DNA from 3 places in the Streptomyces sp. NPDC101237 genome. Region 3 is predicted to be linked to each of the others. Evidence: riboswitches for the same ligand, from Rfam matches in the RefSeq annotation. Region 3 holds a riboswitch; each other region holds the start of a gene.

Region 1 (7,084 bases), on a different contig from region 3:
CGTCCTCGGCATGTTCACCGGCTTCACCGGCTACTCGCTCCCGGACGACCTGCTCTCCGGTACCGGCGTCCGCTTCACCGAGGGCGCCATCCTGTCGACGCCGATCGTCGGCACGTACATCTCGTACTTCCTCTTCGGCGGCGAGTTCCCGGGCCACGACTTCGTGGCGCGGTTCTACTCGATCCACATCCTGCTGCTGCCGGGCATCATGCTCGGCCTGATGGTCGGCCACCTGATCCTGGTCTTCTACCACAAGCACACGCAGTTCGCGGGTCCCGGAAAGACCGAGAAGAACGTCGTCGGCATGCCGCTGCTGCCGGTCTACATGGCCAAGGCCGGAGGCTTCTTCTTCCTGGTCTTCGGTGTCATCGCGGCCATCGCGGCGACCACCCAGATCAACCCGGTGTGGGCCATCGGCCCCTACCGTCCGGACCAGGTGTCCACCGGCGCCCAGCCCGACTGGTACATGGGCTTCGCCGAGGGCCTGATCCGGTACATGCCGGGCTGGGAGATCAACTTCTGGGGCCACACGCTGGTCCTCGGCGTGTTCATCCCGCTCGTCCTGTTCGGACTGGTGCTGGGCGTCATCGCGGTCTACCCGTTCATCGAGTCCTGGGTCACCGGCGACAAGAGCGAGCACCACATCCTGGACCGGCCGCGCAACGCCCCGACCCGTACCGGGTTCGGTGTCGCCTGGGTGACCGTGTACATGATCGGGCTGGTCGGTGGTGGCAACGACCTCATCGCCACCCACTTCCACCTGTCGATCAACGACGTGACCTGGTTCGTCCGGATCTTCTTCTTCGCCGGACCGGTCATCGCGTTCATCGTCACCAAGCGGATCTGCCTCGGCCTGCAGCGCCGGGACCGCGAGAAGGTGCTGCACGGTCGCGAGACCGGCATCATCAAGCGGCTGCCGCACGGTGAGTTCATCGAGGTGCACGAGCCGCTCAGCCAGGAGCAGCTGCACACCCTCACGGCCCACCACCAGTACGAGCCGGCCGAGGTCGGCGCGGGGGTCGACGAGAACGGTGTCGAGCGCAAGATCAAGGGGTCCGAGAAGCTCCGCGCCAAGCTGAGCAGCGCCTACTACGGCGAGGACAGCCAGATCCCGAAGCCCACCGTCGAGGAGTACAAGGAGATCACGAGCGGCCACGGCCACCACTGATCGACCGCGTCGCCACACGACGGCCGAAGGGCCCCCGTCCGGGGTACGGACGGGGGCCCTTCGCCGTGTCCGGAGCTGGATAGGGTAGGCCCCGACGACCCTTTTCCCCGTACGACGATCAGGAGCGGCTCCATGAGCGCTGTGACCCCCGCTGGAGGCGACACCGCGGCGGGCCGTTCCTGGCCCGAGGTGCTGAACGCACTGCTGTACGGCCAGGACCAGAGCGCGGACGCGACGGCCTGGGCGATGGACCAGATCATGCGCGGCCAGGCGACCGACGCCCAGATCGCCGGCTTCGTCGTCGCCCTGCGCGCCAAGGGCGAGACGGTCGACGAGATCAACGGGCTGGTCCGCACGATGTACGCGCACGCCAACGTCATCGACGTGCCCGGCCGCACGGTCGACATCGTCGGCACCGGCGGCGACGGCGCCAAGACGGTGAACATCTCCACGATGTCGGCGCTGGTGGTGGCCGGCACCGGGGCGAAGGTCGTCAAGCACGGCAACCGGGCCGCGTCCTCCGCGTCCGGCGCCTCGGACGTGCTGGAGAAGCTCGGCGTCAACCTCGACCTGACCCCGCGGCGGGTCGCCGAGGTCGCCGAGGAGGCCGGCATCACCTTCTGCTTCGCGGTCAAGTTCCACCCGGCGCTGCGCCACGCCGGCGCGGCCCGCGGCCAGCTGGGCATCCGTACGGTGTTCAACATCCTCGGCCCGCTGACCAACCCCGCGCAGGTGCGGGCCCAGGCGGTCGGCGTGGCGGACCCGCGCATGGCGCCGGTCGTCGCGGGCGTCTTCGCCGAGCGCGGCAACTCCTCGCTGGTCTTCCGCGGCGACGACGGCCTCGACGAGCTGACGACCACCGCCACCTCGCGGGTCTGGATCGTCCGCGACGGCACGGTCACCGAGGAGAGCTTCGACCCGAGGGACGTGGGCATCGGCCTGGTCCCGGTGGAGGCGCTGCGCGGCGGCGACCCGTCGTACAACGCGGAGGTCGCCCGCCGGCTCCTGGACGGCGAGACGGGGCCGGTCCGCGACGCGGTGCTGCTGAACTCGGCGGCGGCGCTGGTGGCCCTGGACCCGGGCACCGGGACGCTGGCCGGGCAGATCCGCGCCGGCATGGACCGGGCCGCGGAGTCGGTCGACTCGGGCGCGGCCAAGCGGGTGCTGGAGCGCTGGGCGGCGGCGACCCACCGGTAGCCCGCCGGCCGGAGATCACGCGCCGGCGCGGCGACCTGCGTTCCGTCATCCGGACAGAGGTTGCGCGCCGGCGATCATCTCCTCTACTTTTCCTCTCAGGTCATGAGTGACAGTCATGAGGCCCCGGCCGACTGTCCGGCAACCCTCCGTCCGTGGCGGGGTGCCCCGGGTGAAGACCAGGCCGTAGGCAGCGAGGTCTGCGGCAAGCGCGGATCCCTCACGCTCGTCCAGCGAGCACGGCCCGGGGATCCTGGTCACCGAGGGAGTCTCCCGTGAGCAAGCGAATGCGCTAGGGCGCCGAGCCCCCCTTCCGCGCACCTGTCCGCATGCCTGTTCCGCCTTCTTCTTTCCTCTCACGGGAGTTCCGCCATGTCCGTCTCCACCGCTGTCTCCACCCCGTCGGTTTGTGCCCCGCTGCCCGTTCTGGGACGTGATGTCACCGTCCCGCTCGTCACCGGCGGCGAAGTCACCTACGCCGCCCTCGACTACGCGGCCAGCGCCCCCGCGCTCCAGCGGGTCTGGGACGACGTGGCGGCGTACGCGCCCTACTACGGCAGCGTCCACCGCGGCGCCGGCTACCTCTCCCAGCTCTCCACGGACCTCTTCGAGAACGCCCGCAGGACCGTCGCGGAGTTCCTCGACTGCCGCCCCGACGACCAGCTGGTCTTCACCCGTTCGACCACGGACTCCCTGAACCTCCTGGCCCGCGCCCTGCCCGCCGACTGCCAGGTCTTCGTCTTCGAGACCGAGCACCACGCGAGCCTGCTGCCCTGGCAGGACGCCCGGGTCAGCTACCTGGACGCCCCGCGCACCCCGGCCCAGGCCGTCCGGACCCTGGAGCGCGCCCTCGCCGCCCGCGATCCCCACGGCCCGGCCCTGGTCTGCGTCACCGGCGCCTCGAACGTCACCGGTGAGCTGTGGCCGGTACGGGAACTGGCGGCCGCGGCGCACGCGCACGGCGCCAGGATCGTGCTGGACGCGGCCCAGCTGGCGCCGCACCACCCGGTGAGCGTGCGCGACCTGGACGTCGACTGGATCGCCTTCTCCGGCCACAAGCTGTACGCGCCGTTCGGCTCCGGCGTCCTGGCCGGCCGCGCCGACTGGCTGCGGGCCGCCGAGCCGTACCTCGCGGGCGGCGGCGCCAGCCGCACGGTGACCCGGCGTGAGGACGGGGGAGTGGCCGTGGAGTGGCACGAGAGCGCCGCCCGCCACGAGGCCGGCTCGCCGAACGTCATCGGGGCCTACTCGATCGCCGCGGCCTGCAAGGCGCTCACCGAGGCGGGCTTCGAGACGCTGGTGGCCCGCGAGCGGCACCTGATCGCCAAGGTCCGCGCGGGCCTCGCGGAGGTCCCCGAGGTCCGCGTGCTGTCCCTCTTCGGCGACGACGCCCCGCGGGTGGGCGTGCTCTCCTTCGTCGTCGAGGGCTGGAACAGCTCCCACTTCGCCGCGGCCCTGTCCGCCGAGTACGGCATCGGTGTCCGCGACGGCCTCTTCTGCGCCCACCCGCTGGTGCGGACCCTGCTGGGTTCCGACCCCGGGACCCAGGGCGAGTGCGGGGCGCCGGAGGCGGCGCCGGGGGAGAAGTCCCTGAACGCGATCCGGGTCAGCTTCGGCGCGGGTACGCCCGACGAGCACGTGGAGCGCTTCGTGACGGCGGTGCGGGAGCTGGTGGCCGACGGTGCGAAGTGGTCGTACCGCACGGAGGACGGCCGCTGCGTCCCGGCGGTCTGATCAGCGCCCCTCGGGGGCGCGGGGAACCGCGCGATCGGCCACGACGGACCCGCGGTGGACCACGGTGCGGGCCGGCGGGGACCGGCCGCGCGGTTCCCCGCGCCCCTGAAGGGGCTTCTAGCTGTCCAGGCCGATCGCGAACGCCGCCTCCAGGTCGTGCTGGGAGTAGGTACGGAACGCCACGTGCGTGTCCGTGCCCTCCACGCCCTGGATCTTGCTGATGCGGCCCGGGATCACCTCGGCCAGGTCCTCGTGCTCGCGCACCCGGACCATGGCGATCAGGTCGTAGGTGCCGGTGACGGAGAAGACCTCGCTGACGCTGTCCAGCGCGGCGATCTGTTCCGCGATCTCGGGGATCCGGTCCACGCTGGTCTTGATGAGGACGATCGCGGTGATCACGGCTGGTTCTCTCCCTCGGGAGCCGGAGCTGGGGCGGCCTTCACTTTAGTCCCACGCCCGTACCGCACCCACGCGTAGCCGAGGCCGAGCCCGAAGCCGACCACGTGGGCGAGATAGGCGACGCCCGGACCGGCCGGCGCCTGGTTCAGGGCGAGCCACTGCAGGGCCGCCCAGAACGGGAGCACCACCCAGGCCGGGAACCGCAGCGGGAGGAAGAAGAGGAACGGCAGAAGACTGGTCACACGGGCGCTGGGGAACAGGTAGAGGAACGCTCCCAGGACTCCCGAGATCGCCCCGGACGCCCCGACCAGCGACTGCTGCGAGGAGGCGTTGGCGGCCGCGTAGCCGAGCAGCGCGAGGTAGCCGCAGACGAGGTAGAAGAGGGTGAACTCCACGCGGCCCATCCGCTCCTCGGTCATCGTCCCGAAGACGAAGAGGAAGAGCATGTTGCCCAGGAGGTGCACCCAGCTGCCGTGGATGAACAGCGCCGTGGCCGGGGTGAGCAGCTCCCGTGCCGGGCCGTCGAACAGGTCGGCCGGGACCACTCCCCAGCGCCGGAAGTACGCGCGCTGGGCGGCGGCCAGGGCGTCCCCGGTGCCGTAGGAGTGGTTGAAGCCGGACGCCGGGCCGAGCAGGAAGATCAGGCAGCACACGGCGATCAGGGTGTACGTCATGGGGGCCGAGGTGCCCCTCAGGTTCCGTACGGTCCGCACGGCCGTCGGATTCCAGTTGCCGATCATGGACATAGAGCATGGCGTAACCGGACGCACCGGTGCAGATCGCCTCGCCGCCGCGGACAGGGCCGCGTCGAGGACTCGCCAGGCCGTAGGGTAACGAGCCACACGCGTCGGGACGGCGCGTCACGGACACTAGAAGGAAGCGAACAGCCACGATGACGGTTCCCCTGCCGACCGCCACGACGCGGTGGCGCTGCACCCTCTGCGGCAACCTCACGCGCTTCGACGTGACCCGCTCGTCGAAGGTCGTGGAGTACGTCCACCTCGACCTGGCCGGTGAGCCCAAGGTCGAGGAACGCGAGGTGGTCAGTGAGACCATCGAGTCGGTGCGCTGCCGCTGGTGCAACGCGGTGGACCAGGTGGAACTCGTGGACAGGCCGGGCGCCGACTCCTGAGACCGGGAGGCGGCCCCGCACAGGTGATGGGGTGTGACGGATGGTGGAGACCACCGGCGGAGGGCCGGGCGACGGCACCGCCGAGGTGCTTGACCGTCCGCTGCCCGACGGCGTGCGACGGCGGGTCGTGCAGATCGTGTCGGACGGCTTCGGCGGCCTGACCGTCGCCGAACTCCCCGCCCAGCTGCGGCAGTACGCCCGGTTCGCACCGAACCGGCGGGCCAAGTTCGCCGGCAACGCCATGGCGACCGCGCTGGAGACGGACACCCTCTTCAGACAGCGGATCGGGGAGAAGCTCAGAGAGGCGCAGCCGGAACTCGCCGGCGCCCTCGACGCCGGCTCACCGCCCCCGGCCGCGGACCCGCTCGACGTGGCGGCCGCGGCCTACGTACTGCGCCCCACGGGCTGGGTGAAGCTGGTGGCGGCGGCCGGCGAGGAGGCCCAGCGGGCCTACGCCGAGCGGGCCGACGAGGAGAGCCGGGCCGAGCTGGAGCGGCTGCGCGAGGAACTGGACCGGGCCCGGGACCAGACCCGTGCCGAGACCGAGCGGCTGCGCGCGGAGCTGGACGCGGCGCGCAAGGAAGCGGAATCGCTTCACCGCAAGCTGCGCGCCGCCCACAGCGACGTCAAGCGCGGCGAGGCCGCGCTGCGCAAGCTGCACGCGGCGATGGAGTCGATGCGCGCCGACGGGCAGGCCCAGGTGTCCGCCGCCGAGAGCGAGGGCCGGCGCCTCAAGGCCCGCCTCGGTGAGGTCGAGGCGGCCCTGGAGGCCAGCCGCAGGGCCGCCCGCGAAGGGCGCAGCGTCGAGGACATGAGGGTGCGGCTGCTGCTCGACACGGTGCTGGACGCGGCCCAGGGGCTGCGCCGCGAACTGGCCCTGCCGCCGGTGTCGGTGCGGCCCGCCGAGACGGTGGACGCGGTCGAGCCGGGACGGATGACCCCGAAGGACATCGCGGCCAGGGCGCTGTCCGAGAACGACCCGGCCGTCCTCGACCAGCTGCTCGCCCTGCCGCAGGCGCACCTCGTGGTGGACGGCTACAACGTGACCAAGACCGGCTATCCGCAGATGCCGCTGGAGAAGCAGCGGCTGCGGCTGCTCGGCCAGCTCTCCCAGCTCGCCGCGCAGACCGGCGCCGAGGTCACCTGTGTCTTCGACGGCGCGGAGCTGGCCGCGCCGGTGCTGCTCGCCCCGCCGCGGGGCGTGCGGGTGCTGTTCTCCAAGCCGGGCGTCACCGCGGACGAGCTGATCCGCCAGCTGGTCCGCGCCGAGCCGCCGGGGCGGCCGGTGATCGTCGCCTCGACCGACCGCGAGGTCGCCGACGGGGTCGCGAAGGCGGGTGCCCGTCCGGTGGCTTCTGCCATGCTTCTGAAGCGACTGTCCTGAACATTCAACGGACATATGCAATGCCCGAATTGACCGAACAGTGACGCAACGTAGCGTCAATCGAACATCACGG
Region 2 (7,084 bases), on a different contig from region 3:
ACTTCCACTGCGAGTAGCGGAAGATCACCGGGAAGTCCGGGGAGACCGCCGCGCGGACGGCGGCCACGATCTCGGCGGCGAACCGGGTGCGGGCGACCGGGTCGCCGCCGTAGGCGTCGGTGCGGCGGTTGGTGCCCGCCCACAGGAACTGGTCGAGGAGGTAGCCGTGGGCGCCGTGCAGCTCGACCCCGTCGAATCCGATGCGCTCGGCGGCGGCCGCGGCCTCGGCGAACGCGCGGATGACGTCGTCCAGGTCCTGCGAGGTCATCGCCTTGCCCTCGCCCTCGGTGCCGTCCAGGCGGATGCCGGAGGGGCCGACGGCGGGGGCGTCCGCCACCGGCGGCTGGCCCTGCTTGCGGACCATGCCGATGTGCCACAGCTGCGGCACGATGGTGCCGCCCGCCGCGTGCACGCCCTCGGCGACCTTCGCCCAGCCGGCCAGCTGCTCCTCGCCGTGGAAGCGCGGGATGCGGGTGCTCTGCCCGGCGGAGTCGTGGCCGACGTACGTGCCCTCGGTGACGATCAGGCCGACACCGGCGGCGGCCCGGCGGGAGTAGTACGAGACCACGTCCTCACCGGGAACGCCACCCGGGCTGAACTGGCGGGTCATCGGCGCCATCACGATCCGGTTGGGGACCGTGAGCCCGTTCAGGGCGATCGGACGGGACAGGATCTCGGCCGCGCGGGAGGCGGAGGGCGTGGTGACGGTCACGTGGGGGGCTCCTCGTGAAAAGGTGATAGACCGGACGGTATGTGCACGCGCATCGAGTGCACATCCGGTGTCAACGAGTTCCGCGGAGCCCTCCATTCCCGCCCCGGCGGGAAAGTCGTATGACCCAGGTCACGCGCCCTCGCCCGGCACGCCTGCGCGACCACCAACTCCCGCTCCGGACAACGCCCGAGGGCGGCACCCCCTGCGAACAGGGAGTGCCGCCCTCGGTCAGGACGAGCGATCGACCAGGGTCGATCAGAAGTCCATGTCACCGCCCGGCATGCCGCCCGGAGCGGCCGCGGCGGCCTTCTCCGGCTTGTCGGCGATGACGGCCTCGGTGGTCAGGAACAGCGCGGCGATGGAGGCGGCGTTCTGCAGCGCGGAACGGGTCACCTTCGCCGGGTCGATGATGCCCTCGGCGATCATGTCGACGTACTCGCCGGTCGCGGCGTTCAGGCCGTGGCCGACCTGGAGGTTGCGGACCTTCTCCACGACGACGCCACCCTCGAGACCACCGTTGACGGCGATCTGCTTGAGCGGGGCCTCCAGGGCGAGCTTCACGGCGTTGGCGCCGGTCGCCTCGTCACCTTCGAGCTCCAGCTTCTCGAACACCTGGGAGGCCTGGAGCAGGGCCACGCCACCACCGGCGACGATGCCCTCCTCGACGGCCGCCTTCGCGTTGCGAACGGCGTCCTCGATGCGGTGCTTGCGCTCCTTGAGCTCGACCTCGGTCGCGGCACCGGCCTTGATGACGGCGACGCCACCGGCGAGCTTGGCCAGGCGCTCCTGGAGCTTCTCGCGGTCGTAGTCCGAGTCGGACTGCTCGATCTCGGCGCGGATCTGGTTGACGCGGCCCTGCACCTGCTCGGTGGAGCCGGCGCCGTCGACGATGGTGGTCTCGTCCTTGGTGATGACCACCTTGCGGGCGCGGCCCAGCAGGTCGAGGGTCGTGTTCTCCAGCTTGAGACCGACCTCCTCGGAGATGACCTCGCCGCCGGTGAGGATGGCGATGTCGTTCAGCATCGCCTTGCGGCGGTCGCCGAAGCCCGGGGCCTTGACCGCGACGGACTTGAAGGTGCCGCGGATCTTGTTCACGACCAGGGTCGACAGGGCCTCGCCCTCGACGTCCTCGGCGATGATCAGCAGCGGCTTGCCCGACTGCATGACCTTCTCCAGCAGCGGGAGCAGGTCCTTGACGGAGCCGATCTTCGAGTTGGCGATCAGGATGTACGGGTCGTCGAGGGACGCCTCCATACGCTCCATGTCGGTGGCGAAGTACGCCGAGATGTAGCCCTTGTCGAAGCGCATACCCTCGGTGAGCTCCAGCTCCAGACCGAAGGTCTGGGACTCCTCGACGGTGATGACGCCTTCCTTGCCGACCTTGTCCATGGCCTCGGCGATGAGCTCGCCGATCTGGGTGTCGGCGGCGGAGATGGAGGCCGTGGAGGCGATCTGCTCCTTGGTCTCGACGTCCTTCGCCTGCTCCAGGAGGGCACCGGAGACGGCCTCGACGGCCTTCTCGATACCGCGCTTCAGAGCCATCGGGTTGGCGCCGGCGGCGACGTTGCGCAGGCCTTCCTTGACCAGGGCCTGGGCGAGCACGGTCGCGGTGGTCGTACCGTCACCGGCGACGTCGTCCGTCTTCTTGGCGACTTCCTTGACCAGCTCGGCGCCGATCTTCTCGTACGGGTCCTCCAGCTCGATCTCCTTGGCGATGGACACACCATCGTTGGTGATCGTGGGGGCGCCCCACTTCTTCTCAAGGACGACGTTGCGGCCCTTGGGGCCGAGGGTGACCTTGACGGCGTCGGCGAGCTGGTTCATACCGCGCTCAAGGCCGCGCCGCGCCTCCTCGTCGAACGCGATGATCTTGGCCATGTGAAGTGGTCCCTCCAGGACTGGGGGTGAGTCTTTACGGACCGCGCCCGCGCCCGCGACGGACGGCTCGCCGACCCGTGGGTCCTTTGCCCCACCCGGCCTGCGGGCCTCACCGACCCGGTCCATTTTTGTCACTCTCACCTTCAGAGTGCTAACGCCAATGATTAGCACTCGCCCATCGAGAGTGCAAGGCGCCCTCGCGAAGCGGGGGCTCGTTCAGGGGGGGTGGCCGGGTGACGGACGGGCGCGGGAAGCCCGGCCGGACCGGGGGCGCGCCGCGGCCGCGGCACGTCCGCGCCCGTCCGCGCGCCGCCTCGATGTCCGGGGCATGCCAAAGGGCTCGTAACCCATGACTCCCCATGGGATACGAGCCCTCCGACAAGAAGGAAGAACGACGCTGTCAGTCGGCGCGTGCTTCAGCTGGTCGCGAGCCGGACCATGTCCGCCTGCGGCCCCTTCTGGCCCTGCGAGATCTCGAAATCGACCCGCTGACCTTCCTCCAGGGTGCGGTAGCCGTCCATCTGGATCGCGCTGTAGTGGACGAAAACATCCGCACCACCGTCGACCGCGATGAAGCCGTACCCCTTCTCCGCGTTGAACCACTTGACGGTGCCCTGAGCCATGCCTAACTCCCCTATTACTGGCCCTTGCACAGATCCACACTTCGCGGATCCGGGTCAGACCTCACTCCCCAATGGTTGGGGGCGTGCGCCGGAACGCGTCGACCGCGGCTGAATGTATCTGCCCAACTGCCGTCTGCAACAGGTCAATCGGACGAGAATTCTGGACGGGAAGGGTCCGGAATGTAGTGAGAATTCGGCTGAATTCAGGGCAAGTCGGGCCCTATAAAAGCCGCAAAAGCCGCGTACGGCCGCGCACTTTGGTTACTTCTTGGCGGGCCTGCGGTATCGAATACGGGGCTCCCGACCTGGAGATCGGGATCGCGTTCCCCAACTGTACCGCGCTCAACCACACAGAATTGCCCCCTCCGCTTCTCTCACGGAGGGGGCAATCGGATGAACACTCGGTGATCGGCCTTACCGAAGGTAATGTTCGGTCATTCGATCAGCCTGTCAGCGGAACGGCGGATCAGCCGCCGGCCACGGCCGGGATGATGGAGACACCGGCGCCGTCGGGCGTGGCCGTCTCCAGTCCCTGCTCGAACCGCACGTCGTCGTCATTGACGTACACGTTGACGAAGCGGCGCAGCTTGCCCTCGTCGTCGAGCACCCGGCCGGCGATACCGGTGTGGTTCCTCTCCAGGTCGGATATGACCTCGCCGAGGGTGCCTCCTTCGGCGCTGACCTCGGCCTGGCCACCGGTGTAGGTGCGCAGGATGGTGGGGATGCGAACGGTGACGCTCACGTGTGAACCTCCGATGGGGCGACGCGCTGGAATGGACAGGGCCGGCTCAGGCGAGCCCGGCTTCACGGAACGACTCGAGCGTGGGCCGGATGGTGGCCGTCAGACCGGTCCCCGCCACGGCGTCCAGCGTCTTCAGTCCGTCACCCGTGTTCAGTACGACGACCGACTTCGACGGATCGATCTGCCCGTTCTCGATGAGCTTCCTGGTGACGCCGACCGTCACCCCGCCGGCGGTCTCCGCGAAGATTCCCTCGGTCCGCGCGAGCAGCTTGATCGCGTCGACGACCTGCTCGTCGGTGACGTCCTCCACCGCACCGCCGGTACGGCGCGCGATGTCCAGCACATAGGGTCCGTCGGCCGGGTTGCCGATGGCGAGGGACTTGGCGATCGTGTTCGGCTTCTGCGGCCGGACCACGTCGTGGCCCGCCTTGTAGGCCACCGACACCGGCGAGCATCCCTCGGCCTGCGCACCGAAGATCTTGTACGGCCTGTCCTCGACCAGCCCGAGCTTGATCAGCTCCTGCAGCCCCTTGTCGATCTTCGTGAGCTGCGAGCCCGAGGCGATCGGGATCACCAGCTGGTCCGGGATCCGCCAGCCGAGCTGCTCGCAGATCTCGTACGCCAGGGTCTTGGAGCCCTCCGCGTAGTAGGGACGCAGGTTGACGTTGACGAAGCCCCAGCCCTCACCGGCCGAGTCGCCGATCAGCTCGGAGCAGAAACGGTTCACGTCGTCGTAGTTGCCCTCGATGCCGACGAGCTCGCCGCCGTAGATCGCGGCCATGACGATCTTGCCCTGCTCCAGGTCGTGCGGGATGAACACGCAGGAGCGGAAGCCGGCCCGCGCGGCGGCGGCACCGACCGCGCCGGCGAGGTTGCCGGTGGAGGAGCAGGAGAGCGTGGTGTAGCCGAAGGCGCGCGCGGCCTCGACGGCCTGGGCGACGACGCGGTCCTTGAAGGAGTGCGTCGGGTTGCCGGAGTCGTCCTTGACGTACAGGCCGCCGGTGACGCCCAGCTCCCTGGCCAGGTTGTCGGCCTGGACGAGCTTGGTCCAGCCCGGGTTGATGTTCGGCTTGGTCGCCACGTCCGCGGGGACGGGCAGCAGCGGCGCGTAGCGCCAGATGTTCGCGGGACCCGCTTCGATGCGCTTGCGCAGCTCCTCGGTGTCGTAGGCCGAGAAGTCGTACGCGATCTCGAGCGGGCCGAAACACTCCTCGCAGGCGAACACCGGGCCGAGCGGCACGCGGTGGCCGCACTCGCGGCAGCTCAGTGCGGTGGCGGGACCGAGGTCGACGGTCGCGGGGTCGGTGGTGGTCGCAGCAGTCTGCACAGCCATGTGAGGCGAGGCCCTTTCTCCTCATCTTCCTCACGACGCATCTCGCCGTGAGACGGATTTGGCACCTTCCCTAGCCGGGAGCCCCGCGAGTGATCGACAGCGATCAGCGAGAGCCGACTGGAGGGTTGCCGGGGCTTCATCGGGCCGTATCCCTCTGCCCCTCTGGATGAGCGGTATGCGGTTGTCAACGGCCGGTGACCCCAGGACATGCGATGGTCATCGGCGTTGTTCAAGACTGTAACCGAAGGCCAGGACAGTTGAGATAGTCGTCCGAACCGCGAGATGGGTCACACCCCGCAGTGTGATCGTGACAGTGAGGAGCCGCTGACTGTGCTGGAAGAAGTCGAGCGCTGGCTGGCCACCCGCTCCTGGTCCATGAACGAACGTCCGCTGCACCGGATACTCGCCGCCAAGCAGCGCACCGGTCAGACCGTCTCCGTCGTGCTGCCCGCGCTCAACGAGGAGGAGACGGTCGGTGACATCGTCGCGATCATCCGCCACGACCTGATGCGGCAGGCGCCGCTCGTCGACGAGGTCGTGGTCGTCGACTCCGGTTCCACCGACCGTACGGCGGCGGTGGCCGCGGCGGCCGGCGCCCGGGTCGTGCACCGCGACATGATCCTGCCGCGCATCCCCGCCGTCCCCGGCAAGGGCGAGGTGCTCTGGCGCTCGCTCCTGGTCACCACCGGGGACATCGTCTGCTTCGTCGACGCCGACCTGCGGGAGTTCTCCTCCGACTTCGTCACCGGCATCGTCGGCCCGCTGCTGACCGACCCGGACGTGGACCTGGTCAAGGCGATGTACGACCGCCCGCTCGCCGGTTCGGCCGGACAGGGCGGCCGGGTCACCGAGCTGATGGCCCGCCCGCTGCTGAACATGCACTGGCCGCAGCTGGCCGGGTTCGTCCAGCCGCTCGGCGGCGAGTACGCGGCCCGCCGCTCGCTCCTCGAACAGCTCCCGTTCCCGGTCGGCTACGGCGTGGAGCTGGGCATGCTGGTCGACGCCCTGCACCTGGTCGGCCTGGACGCCCTGGCCCAGGTCGACGTCGGCGTGCGCAAGCACCGACACCAGGACGGCCAGGCCCTCGGCCGGATGTCCGCCGCGATCTACCGCACCGCCCAGCTGCGGCTGGCCCGCGGCCATCTGATCCGGCCCGCCCTGACCCAGTTCGAACGGGGCGAGGACGGCTTCGAACCGCGCACCTACTCCGTGGACACCGAGGAACGGCCGCCGATGGCGGAGATCACCGAGTACGCCGAACGCCGGGTGGCGTGACTTCGCCGTACGGCCGTATACCGCGGCGGGTCGGACGTGACCGCACGTTTGAGCGTTTCCGGGCCGGGCTAGGTTGAGGCGTATGTCTTCCACCGGCGGTGCTGAGGTGCTGGTCGCGTCCAATCGCGGCCCGGTTTCGTACGAGATGCGCGACGACGGTTCGCTGCACGCCAAACGGGGCGGCGGCGGCCTGGTCTCGGGCCTGTCGGCGATCGGGCCGGACGCGGACGCGGTGTGGGTCTGCGCGGCGCTGAGCGACGGCGACCGGGAGGCGGTGCGGCGGGCCGAGGGCGGCCGGCTGCCGGCCGGGGACACCGGCGGGCAGCAGGTCAGGATGCTCGACATCGCCCCGGACGTGTTCTCGGACGCGTACAACGGCGTCGCGAACTCGGTGCTCTGGTTCGTCCACCACATGCTGTACCAGACCCCGTTGGAACCGGTCTTCGACGCGGAGTTCCGGCACCAGTGGGCGTCGTACCAGGCCTACAACCAGGCGTTCGCCGAGGCGCTGGCGCAGGAGG
Region 3 (7,084 bases):
ACCGGCGCGTCCGCGATGCGAGACGAGCCTCTTGACGCCGAGGTCGGCCGGATCGACACTCACTGAGGGAATCCTAGTGAACGGATAGGGAAGCATGAGGCGTTGTGGTCCGGTCACCGTCCGAGTGACCCGTCCGTCTCTCCTTCTCACCTCGCGCCGCCACATCGACCTGCTGCGCGTCTGCAGTGCGATCGGGCGCCGGGAGGACCGAGGCACGCGCGTAGCGCACTGACGACGCCCCCGGTCTCACCGAGGAGCCGTCCCGTCCGGTGGGCGCAGGTGAGTCCTGCTCTCCCCTTCGACGCCGCTTCCGCCGCGGATACGTCCGCGCCCGCTTCCTGGGAGAGCCATGACCGTCACACCGTCGGCCGCACACACGTCCCACCAGTCGGCACCGGCCTTCCGGGGCCGCATCGGAAGGGATGCGCGCAGCGGCCACTACGCCGTTCCCGGCCGCTACCGCCTTCATCTGTCGACGGCCGGTCCCGACGGACTGCGCATCGCGGTCGCCCACAGCCTCCTCGGCCTTGACGCCGCCTGTCCGGTCACCTTCCTGCCCGCCGTGCCGGACGGCCCGGAAGGCGGCCACTCGGTTCTGCGTCCGCTGTACGAGGCGAGCGCCCACCGATTCACCGGCCCGCCCACGGCGCCGGTGCTCAGCGACGGCTGGTCCGGACGGATCGTCAGCACCCACGCCCCGGACATCATGCGCGACCTCGCCGGGAGATTCGGTGGCGGCCGGTCCGCGCTCTACCCGTGCGGTGCCGATTCGGAGATCGACGCCGTCGAGCGAATGTGCGCTCAGCGCATGAACGAGGCCGCCCAGAGCGCCGGTTCGGCCGGCGGGGAGCCGGAGGAACGTGAAGCGGCGCTGGTGACGTTGCTGGAGACGCTGGGAGCACTGGAGCGGTGGCTGCTCGGGCGGACCTACATGATCCGCGACGAAGTCACCGCCGCGGACGTCGAGTTGTGGGTCGCCCTGGTCCAGCTCGACACCGTGCATCGCCACCATCTCGACGCGGGCGCGGTCCAGCGCATCGCCGGTCATCCCACCCTGTGGGCCTACGCCCGTCGCCTGACCGCCCACCCCGCCTTCGGCTGCCATCTCGACCTCGACGGCATCGGACGCCGTCACCACGCCCGCTGCCATGGCCTGGAGGCCGCAGGAGCGGCAGTCCAGATCCTGGACTGGAACCACGCACGTGGTTCATCGGCTTCGGCGTCAGGCCCCGACGCACCGGCCGGCCCCGCCCTCCCGCTGCGGTGGGGAGTCCCAGGTGCCGACCTGACCGGATGACGTTCGGCAAGCGCGAACGGCGTCGGCAGCCGGAAGGGCGACGGCGACGCCATCTACGCAGTTCTCGGGTCCGCCGCGCGTCGTTCTCGAGGTCGCGTGCGGTCGTACGCGCATCTGTTGTCCGTCACCGATCGTGCCGTCGATCCCCACGAGCCGAACCGCGGAGACCGCCCCACCATGTCCGTCACCCCTCTCGCCGCGAGCCCCTCCGACGTCCTGGACAACCCCACCTGGGCAGCGCTCACCGGCCCGCACGCCCACCTCGCCCGACGCGTCGGCCACGCCGTCCGCTATCCCCGGGACATGGCCCCCTTCCACGCCATGTCCGACGCACGCGACCCGCGCGCCTGGGCCGATCTCGCCACGCTCGTCGAACCTGGCGGCACCGCCTCGGTGCGAGGCATCACCGAGGCGCCGGCCGGCTGGGAGGTTGTGCGCACCGGACGAGGTGTCCAGCTCGTGGACGTCTCCCTGCGGGCCGCACCTGACTCCGAAGCCGTACGGCTGGGGCCCGACGACGTGCCGGAGATCCTCGACCTGGTCGCCCGCACCACGCCGGGCCCCTACCTTCCCCGCACCGTCGAGATGGGCACCTACCTCGGCATCCGCCACCGCGGCCGACTGATCGCGATGGCCGGTGAGCGCTTGCACCCGCCCGGCTGGACCGAGATCAGCGCCGTGTGCACCGACCCCGACCACCGCGGCCGGGGCCTGGCCACCCGTCTCGTCCGCGCGGTCGCCGCCGGCATCAAGGAGCGCGGCGAACGCCCGTTCCTGCACGCCGCGGCCACCAACACGAACGCGATTCGGCTGTACGAGTCGATCGGCTTCACCCTGCGCCGTCGGACGGTCTTCTCACTCGTCCGGCACGTCGGCGGCGCCACCCGGGGTCACGACATCCTCTGACCGAGGGTGCCCTCGTCCGCCGCGGTGTCCGAAACGGTGGCAGGGCCGTCTCCGCGCTCGTCCCGCCGGACTCCCCGCGCGGCACCGCCGAAGACCGTCGAGCACGCCACACACGAGGACCGCTCATCGCGCCGCCCGGCATGGCGAATCCGCCACCCGGGGACGTGAATCGGCCGGATCGCCGCACCATTCCTAGTTTTCCGATCGGATTACTAGGGAAACGTTGACGCTGATCGAAAGGGGGGTGAGGATGAATGAGGCCGACGCGTCACCACGCATCGCCGCGCTCTCGCCGTGCGCCGCGTCGTCAACGGTCTCCTGGAGGAAGACATCATGATCGCAGCACTGAGCCGTGCCGACAGCCGCTGTCGCACGACGGCGCTGGTGCGGACGTGACGGTATCCGCGGAGGACGCGACCGACGCGGGAGCCGGACAGGTCGACTGGCTGCACATAGCCCGCGAGCTGGCGGACGATCTGGCCACGGACGCTGCCGAGCGCGAACACGCCGGCAAAGCACCGCTGGAAGAGGTCGCACGGCTGCGTGAATCGGGGCTGCTGACGCTGCTGGCGCCGACCGAACACGGAGGCGGAGGTGCCGATTGGCGTACGGCCTACGCGGTCGTACGGACCGTCTCCGCGTCGGACGGTGCCATCGGCAGCCTGCTGGGCAACCACTACTTCCTCTCCTTCAGCCCCTGGTTCTTCGCCGACCCGGACCGTGCGGCCGTCACTGAGCGGGAATCCACGTCGGGGCAGTGGTTCTGGGGAGGCGGCATCGCCTCCCACGAACCGTCGCTCGTCCTGACATCGGCGACGGGCGGTCATCTCCTCAACGGCTGCCAGAGGTACGCCACCGGGATCGGCGTCGCCGACAGGCTGCTGGTCCGAGCCGCCCGGCACGACACCGGTGAGCCGTTCGCCGTCCTGGTCGATCCCGCCCACCCGGGTGTCGTGAGCGGCGGTGGCGACACCTTCGGCCGGCGGCTGGCGGCCGGTGCCGACGTGGAGTTCTCGTCCGTACCGGTCACGGCGGACGAGGTGCTCGGCTCCGTGTCGCCGGACGAGAGCGTGATGTCTCCCTTCGCCTCGTTGGCGGCACCGACCGCGCGTCTGGTCTCCGTCCAGTTCTGTGTCGGCGTGGCCGAGGGGATGCTGGCGGAGGTCCGCGAGCACCGAAGGGGCAGGCGGTCGCCCTGGCAGCCCTTCTCGCCGCAGCCCTGGCCCGACGGCCCGACGCAGGATCCGTACGCGGTGACCGCGTACGGCGAACTCGCTGTCGCCGCCCGTGCCGCCTCCGCCCTCGCCGACCAGGCGGTGGACGCCCTGGCGAGCGGCCTCGCACGAGGCGACGACCTCGACGACGAGGAGTGCGCGCAGATCGCGGTCCTCGCGAGCGTGGCCGAGTCCGCCGCCTCCCGGGCCGCGGAAGACATCACCGCCCGCGCCCTGGACGTCATCGGCGCCGACGCCGCCTCCTCCTGGCACGGCTTCGACCGCTTCTGGCGCGACGCCCGGACGCACACGCTGCGACAGCCCGTCGCGCACCGGCTGCGCGAGGTCGGTGACTACTTCCTCAACGGCGTACATCCGTCGTTCACCCTGCCGGCCTGACGACGCATCCGGTGCCGGACGGACACAGTGGTGAGGGACAATCGGGCCATGCGGATCTCAGCGAGAGCGGACTATGCGGTGCGGGCGGCACTGGAGCTGGCCGCGGCAGCCGACGACTCCTCGCTCAAGGCGGAGGCGATCGCCTCCGCGCAGGGCATTCCGCACAAGTTCCTGGAAGGCATCCTCGGCGATCTGCGCCGAGGCGGTCTCGTCGTCAGCCGGCGGGGCGGCAACGGCGGCTACCGCCTCGCCCGCCCGGCGGACACGATCGCCATCGCCGACGTCATCCGTGTGGTGGACGGGCCCCTGGTCTCGGTACGGGGCGTACGTCCGCCCGAGCTCTCCTACGGCGGCCCCGCGGAGTCACTGCTACCGCTCTGGATCGCGGTACGTGCCAACGTCCGCAAGATCCTCGGCGAGGTCACCCTGGCCCAGGTGGCGGCGGCCAAGCTGCCCGACGAGGTCCTGAGCCTCTCGGAGGACCCCGGGGCATGGACGAATCCCTGACCGGCCCCGCACCTTCAGGTTGAGCCGCTCATGAGGTGGGCTCGAGCAGCAGGGCCGCGAGCTGCGTGGGCATGGTGATCATGCAGTCGTGTCCGGTCGGCAGCTCTCGTATACGTGCGGGTGAGCCGTTGGGCTGCGTCGCGGGCACGGGACGTCGCACGATGCCTTCCGGCTGTATGCCGACGCAGTGGATGTGTGTGCGCGGGATCGCGTCCGCTTCGGGGTTGTCCAGCTGGACCGGTTGCTGAAGGCAGCGCACCGGGTGATCGGAGAGCATCGAGCGGAGCCAGGCGACGTCCTGGGGGTCGATGACTCCGAACAGGCCGAAAGGCAGCGGAAGCTCCGGCAGGGGCGGGATACGCCACCGCTCGTCCGTGCGGGCGGCGAGATCGATGAGGCTCTGAGTAATGGGCTGCACGTCGACGGCGGTCTCACCGTGCTCGGGGACCATCGCGTCGAGATAGACGAGTTGAGCGATCCGTTCCGGTACTTCGTTGGCCACCGACGAGATCACCAGTCCGGCGTAGCTGTGGCCCACGAGCACGACGTCGGTCAGGTCCTCCTCGTGGATCAGTTTCAGGATGTCCTCGACGTGCGTGTCGAGCCCTACCTCGGGACCGAGAAGGTGCGCCTTGTCGCCGTATCCGGTGAGGGAGGGGCTGAGGACACGGTGTCCGGCCGACGTGAGCAACGGGGCCAGCCGTTCCCAGCACCGGCCGTTGTGCCAGGCGCCGTGGACCAGAAGATAAGTCGGCATGAGCGGAATCCACTTCGGGACGTCGAGGCGCAGCAGGATGACGGTTCCTGTTCGTGCCTCGGTACTGTTCAGGAACCGGAATCATCGTGTTGCACCCGACGTGCGCGATCAATAAGGCACTTTTGGGTGCCCCGGTTCTGTGGAGGTAACCATGAGTGGCACAGCGGACGACGAGTCGACGTCCGAGGGCCCCTACCGGATGCGGGAGTCCGAGGACCCGTGTCAGGCGCGTGAGGTGCTGGGCATGGTCGGCGACAAGTGGTCGCTGCTGATCGTGCGCCACCTCAGCGAAGGGCCGCGTCGGTTCACCGAGCTCAAGCGGGGCGTCGACGGGATCAGCCAGCGCATGCTCACCGTCACTCTGCGCGGTCTTGAGCGGGACGGGATCATCACGCGTACCGTCCTCAACGTCATGCCGCCCCACGTCAGCTATGAACTCACCGCGATGGGCAAGACCCTGCGCGAAGCCGCCGCGCCCCTGCTGGCGTGGAGCATCGCCCACCTGGCGCACATCGACGCGGCCCGCTCCGCCTACGACGCCCGCCCGGGTACGTCGCCGGCCTGAGCCCCACCCCGCCGTCGCGCGGCCCGGCTGGAGGAACGGCGGCACGGCAGAGCCGGCAGCCACCGGCCAGGCGCAAGACGGGCGCGACAGAGGCGTGCGGGCGCAGCGCGCGCTCGTGGGTCTTCGGGCTGCCGGGGCCAGCCGCGCGTCGCGGGGGCGGCCGACAGCCCGCGCGGGGGCCGCGTACCCGCCCGGATAACGGCTTCCCGCCGCCGGTACCGCTCTTGGGCGCCGCGCACTCCTCCGGGACGGGTACGCACTGCCACCAGGAGAGCGGCGCCCAGCTCCGCGCGCCGTGGTAGCCGATCCGCTCGCCGCACTCGAATAGCACGGACCTCACCCCCTGCGCCGGACGCTGTCGTCGGCCAGGCCGTGTTCGCTGACCAGTCCGGCGCTGTACGCGCAGACCAGGCAGGTGCGCGGGGACGTCGGGGACGGTCCGTCGGCCTACGCGCCCTTGTCATGACGGGGCGGCACGGCAGACGCTTGCAGCAGCGTGGCAGTGCGTGCACCGGACGTCGGATACCCGACGGCCCTGAGGCGGCTCAGGAGGCTCCCGGATGTCGGCTCCATCTTCACCCGAAGGCGGCATTCACGGTGCCGCCGTCACCGAGCAGCAGGCGGAGGACCTGGTCGAGGCCATCTGCTTCAAGACGGGCCCGCCACGTAGCGTCGGCGTCGAAGTGGAATGGCTCGTCCACCGGGAGCACGTTCCGGACCACGTCGTGGGCAGGGAGGAACTGGAAGCGGCGCACGCCGTGGTGCGCAGGCTGCCGCTGACGTCCGGACTGAGCGTCGAGCCCGGCGGACAGGTGGAGCTGAGTTCCCGGCCGGCGCCTTCGCTGGGCCGGTGCGTCGAGGAGGTCTCCGCCGATCTGCGGGCCGTGCGCGGCGCACTGCACGAGCGGGGTCTGACCCTGGCGGGCATGGGCGTCGATCCATGGAACTCGCCCCGCCGGTTCCTCCGGGAGCCGCGTTACGACGCGATGGAGGCCTGCCTCGACCGCACCGGCACCGCGGGGCGGACCCTGATGTGCACCTCGGCCTCCGTCCAGGTCTGCCTCGACGCCGGACGGGAGGAACCCGGCGTGATGGGATTCGCACGCCGCTGGTGGCTGGCACACCACCTGGGCGCCGTCCTGGTCGCGGCCTTCGCGAACTCACCGATGGCCGAGGGCCGGCCCACGGGCTGGCGGTCGACGCGGCAGTTGATGTGGGCGGAACTCGACCCGGGCCGGGCCGCCGGTCCCTCACTGGCCCACGACCCGCGCCGCGCCTGGGTACGGCGGGTTCTCGACGCACCGGTCATGTGCATTCGGCGCGACGGCCCCTGGGAGGTGCCGGACGGCGTGAGCTTCCGCCAGTGGACGCGCTCACGCAGCATGCGTCCCCCGACCCGCGCGGACCTCGACTATCACATCAGCACGCTGTTCCCGCCC

What was found. A riboswitch is a leader RNA that binds a small molecule or an ion and turns the genes downstream of it on or off. The one in region 3 is predicted to bind S-adenosylmethionine.
Region 1: it holds a riboswitch for S-adenosylmethionine, as region 3 does, so the genes downstream of both, ACIRQ9_RS07590 (aminotransferase class V-fold PLP-dependent enzyme) here and ACIRQ9_RS32525 (GNAT family N-acetyltransferase) in region 3, are expected to answer to the same signal.
Region 2: it holds a riboswitch for S-adenosylmethionine, as region 3 does, so the genes downstream of both, thrC (threonine synthase) here and ACIRQ9_RS32525 (GNAT family N-acetyltransferase) in region 3, are expected to answer to the same signal.

What each region holds. Positions count from the first base shown of each region.
Region 1 is NZ_JBIWNY010000003.1:367,053-374,136, forward strand. Features, by position in the region: gene ACIRQ9_RS07580 (cytochrome bc complex cytochrome b subunit) at 1-1,168, shown strand, start outside; gene trpD (anthranilate phosphoribosyltransferase) at 1,301-2,365, shown strand; SAM riboswitch class IV at 2,464-2,580, shown strand; gene ACIRQ9_RS07590 (aminotransferase class V-fold PLP-dependent enzyme) at 2,735-4,096, shown strand; gene ACIRQ9_RS07595 (Lrp/AsnC family transcriptional regulator) at 4,214-4,495, opposite strand; gene ACIRQ9_RS07600 (rhomboid family intramembrane serine protease) at 4,492-5,235, opposite strand; gene ACIRQ9_RS07605 (hypothetical protein) at 5,388-5,627, shown strand; gene ACIRQ9_RS07610 (NYN domain-containing protein) at 5,668-7,011, shown strand.
Region 2 is NZ_JBIWNY010000006.1:142,125-149,208, reverse strand. Features, by position in the region: gene ACIRQ9_RS11930 (NADH:flavin oxidoreductase) at 1-712, opposite strand, end outside; gene groL (chaperonin GroEL) at 968-2,590, opposite strand; gene ACIRQ9_RS11920 (cold-shock protein) at 3,007-3,213, opposite strand; gene ACIRQ9_RS11915 (MoaD/ThiS family protein) at 3,680-3,955, opposite strand; gene thrC (threonine synthase) at 4,002-5,288, opposite strand; SAM riboswitch class I at 5,307-5,461, opposite strand; gene ACIRQ9_RS11905 (glucosyl-3-phosphoglycerate synthase) at 5,619-6,563, shown strand; gene ACIRQ9_RS11900 (trehalose-6-phosphate synthase) at 6,646-7,084, shown strand, end outside.
Region 3 is NZ_JBIWNY010000027.1:83,595-90,678, reverse strand. Features, by position in the region: partial or broken gene ACIRQ9_RS32530 (glutathione S-transferase C-terminal domain-containing protein) at 350-1,192, shown strand; SAM riboswitch class IV at 1,206-1,316, shown strand; gene ACIRQ9_RS32525 (GNAT family N-acetyltransferase) at 1,475-2,203, shown strand; gene ACIRQ9_RS32520 (acyl-CoA dehydrogenase family protein) at 2,596-3,816, shown strand; gene ACIRQ9_RS32515 (Rrf2 family transcriptional regulator) at 3,865-4,323, shown strand; gene ACIRQ9_RS32510 (alpha/beta hydrolase) at 4,352-5,080, opposite strand; gene ACIRQ9_RS32505 (winged helix-turn-helix transcriptional regulator) at 5,280-5,645, shown strand; gene egtA (ergothioneine biosynthesis glutamate--cysteine ligase EgtA) at 6,206-7,084, shown strand, end outside.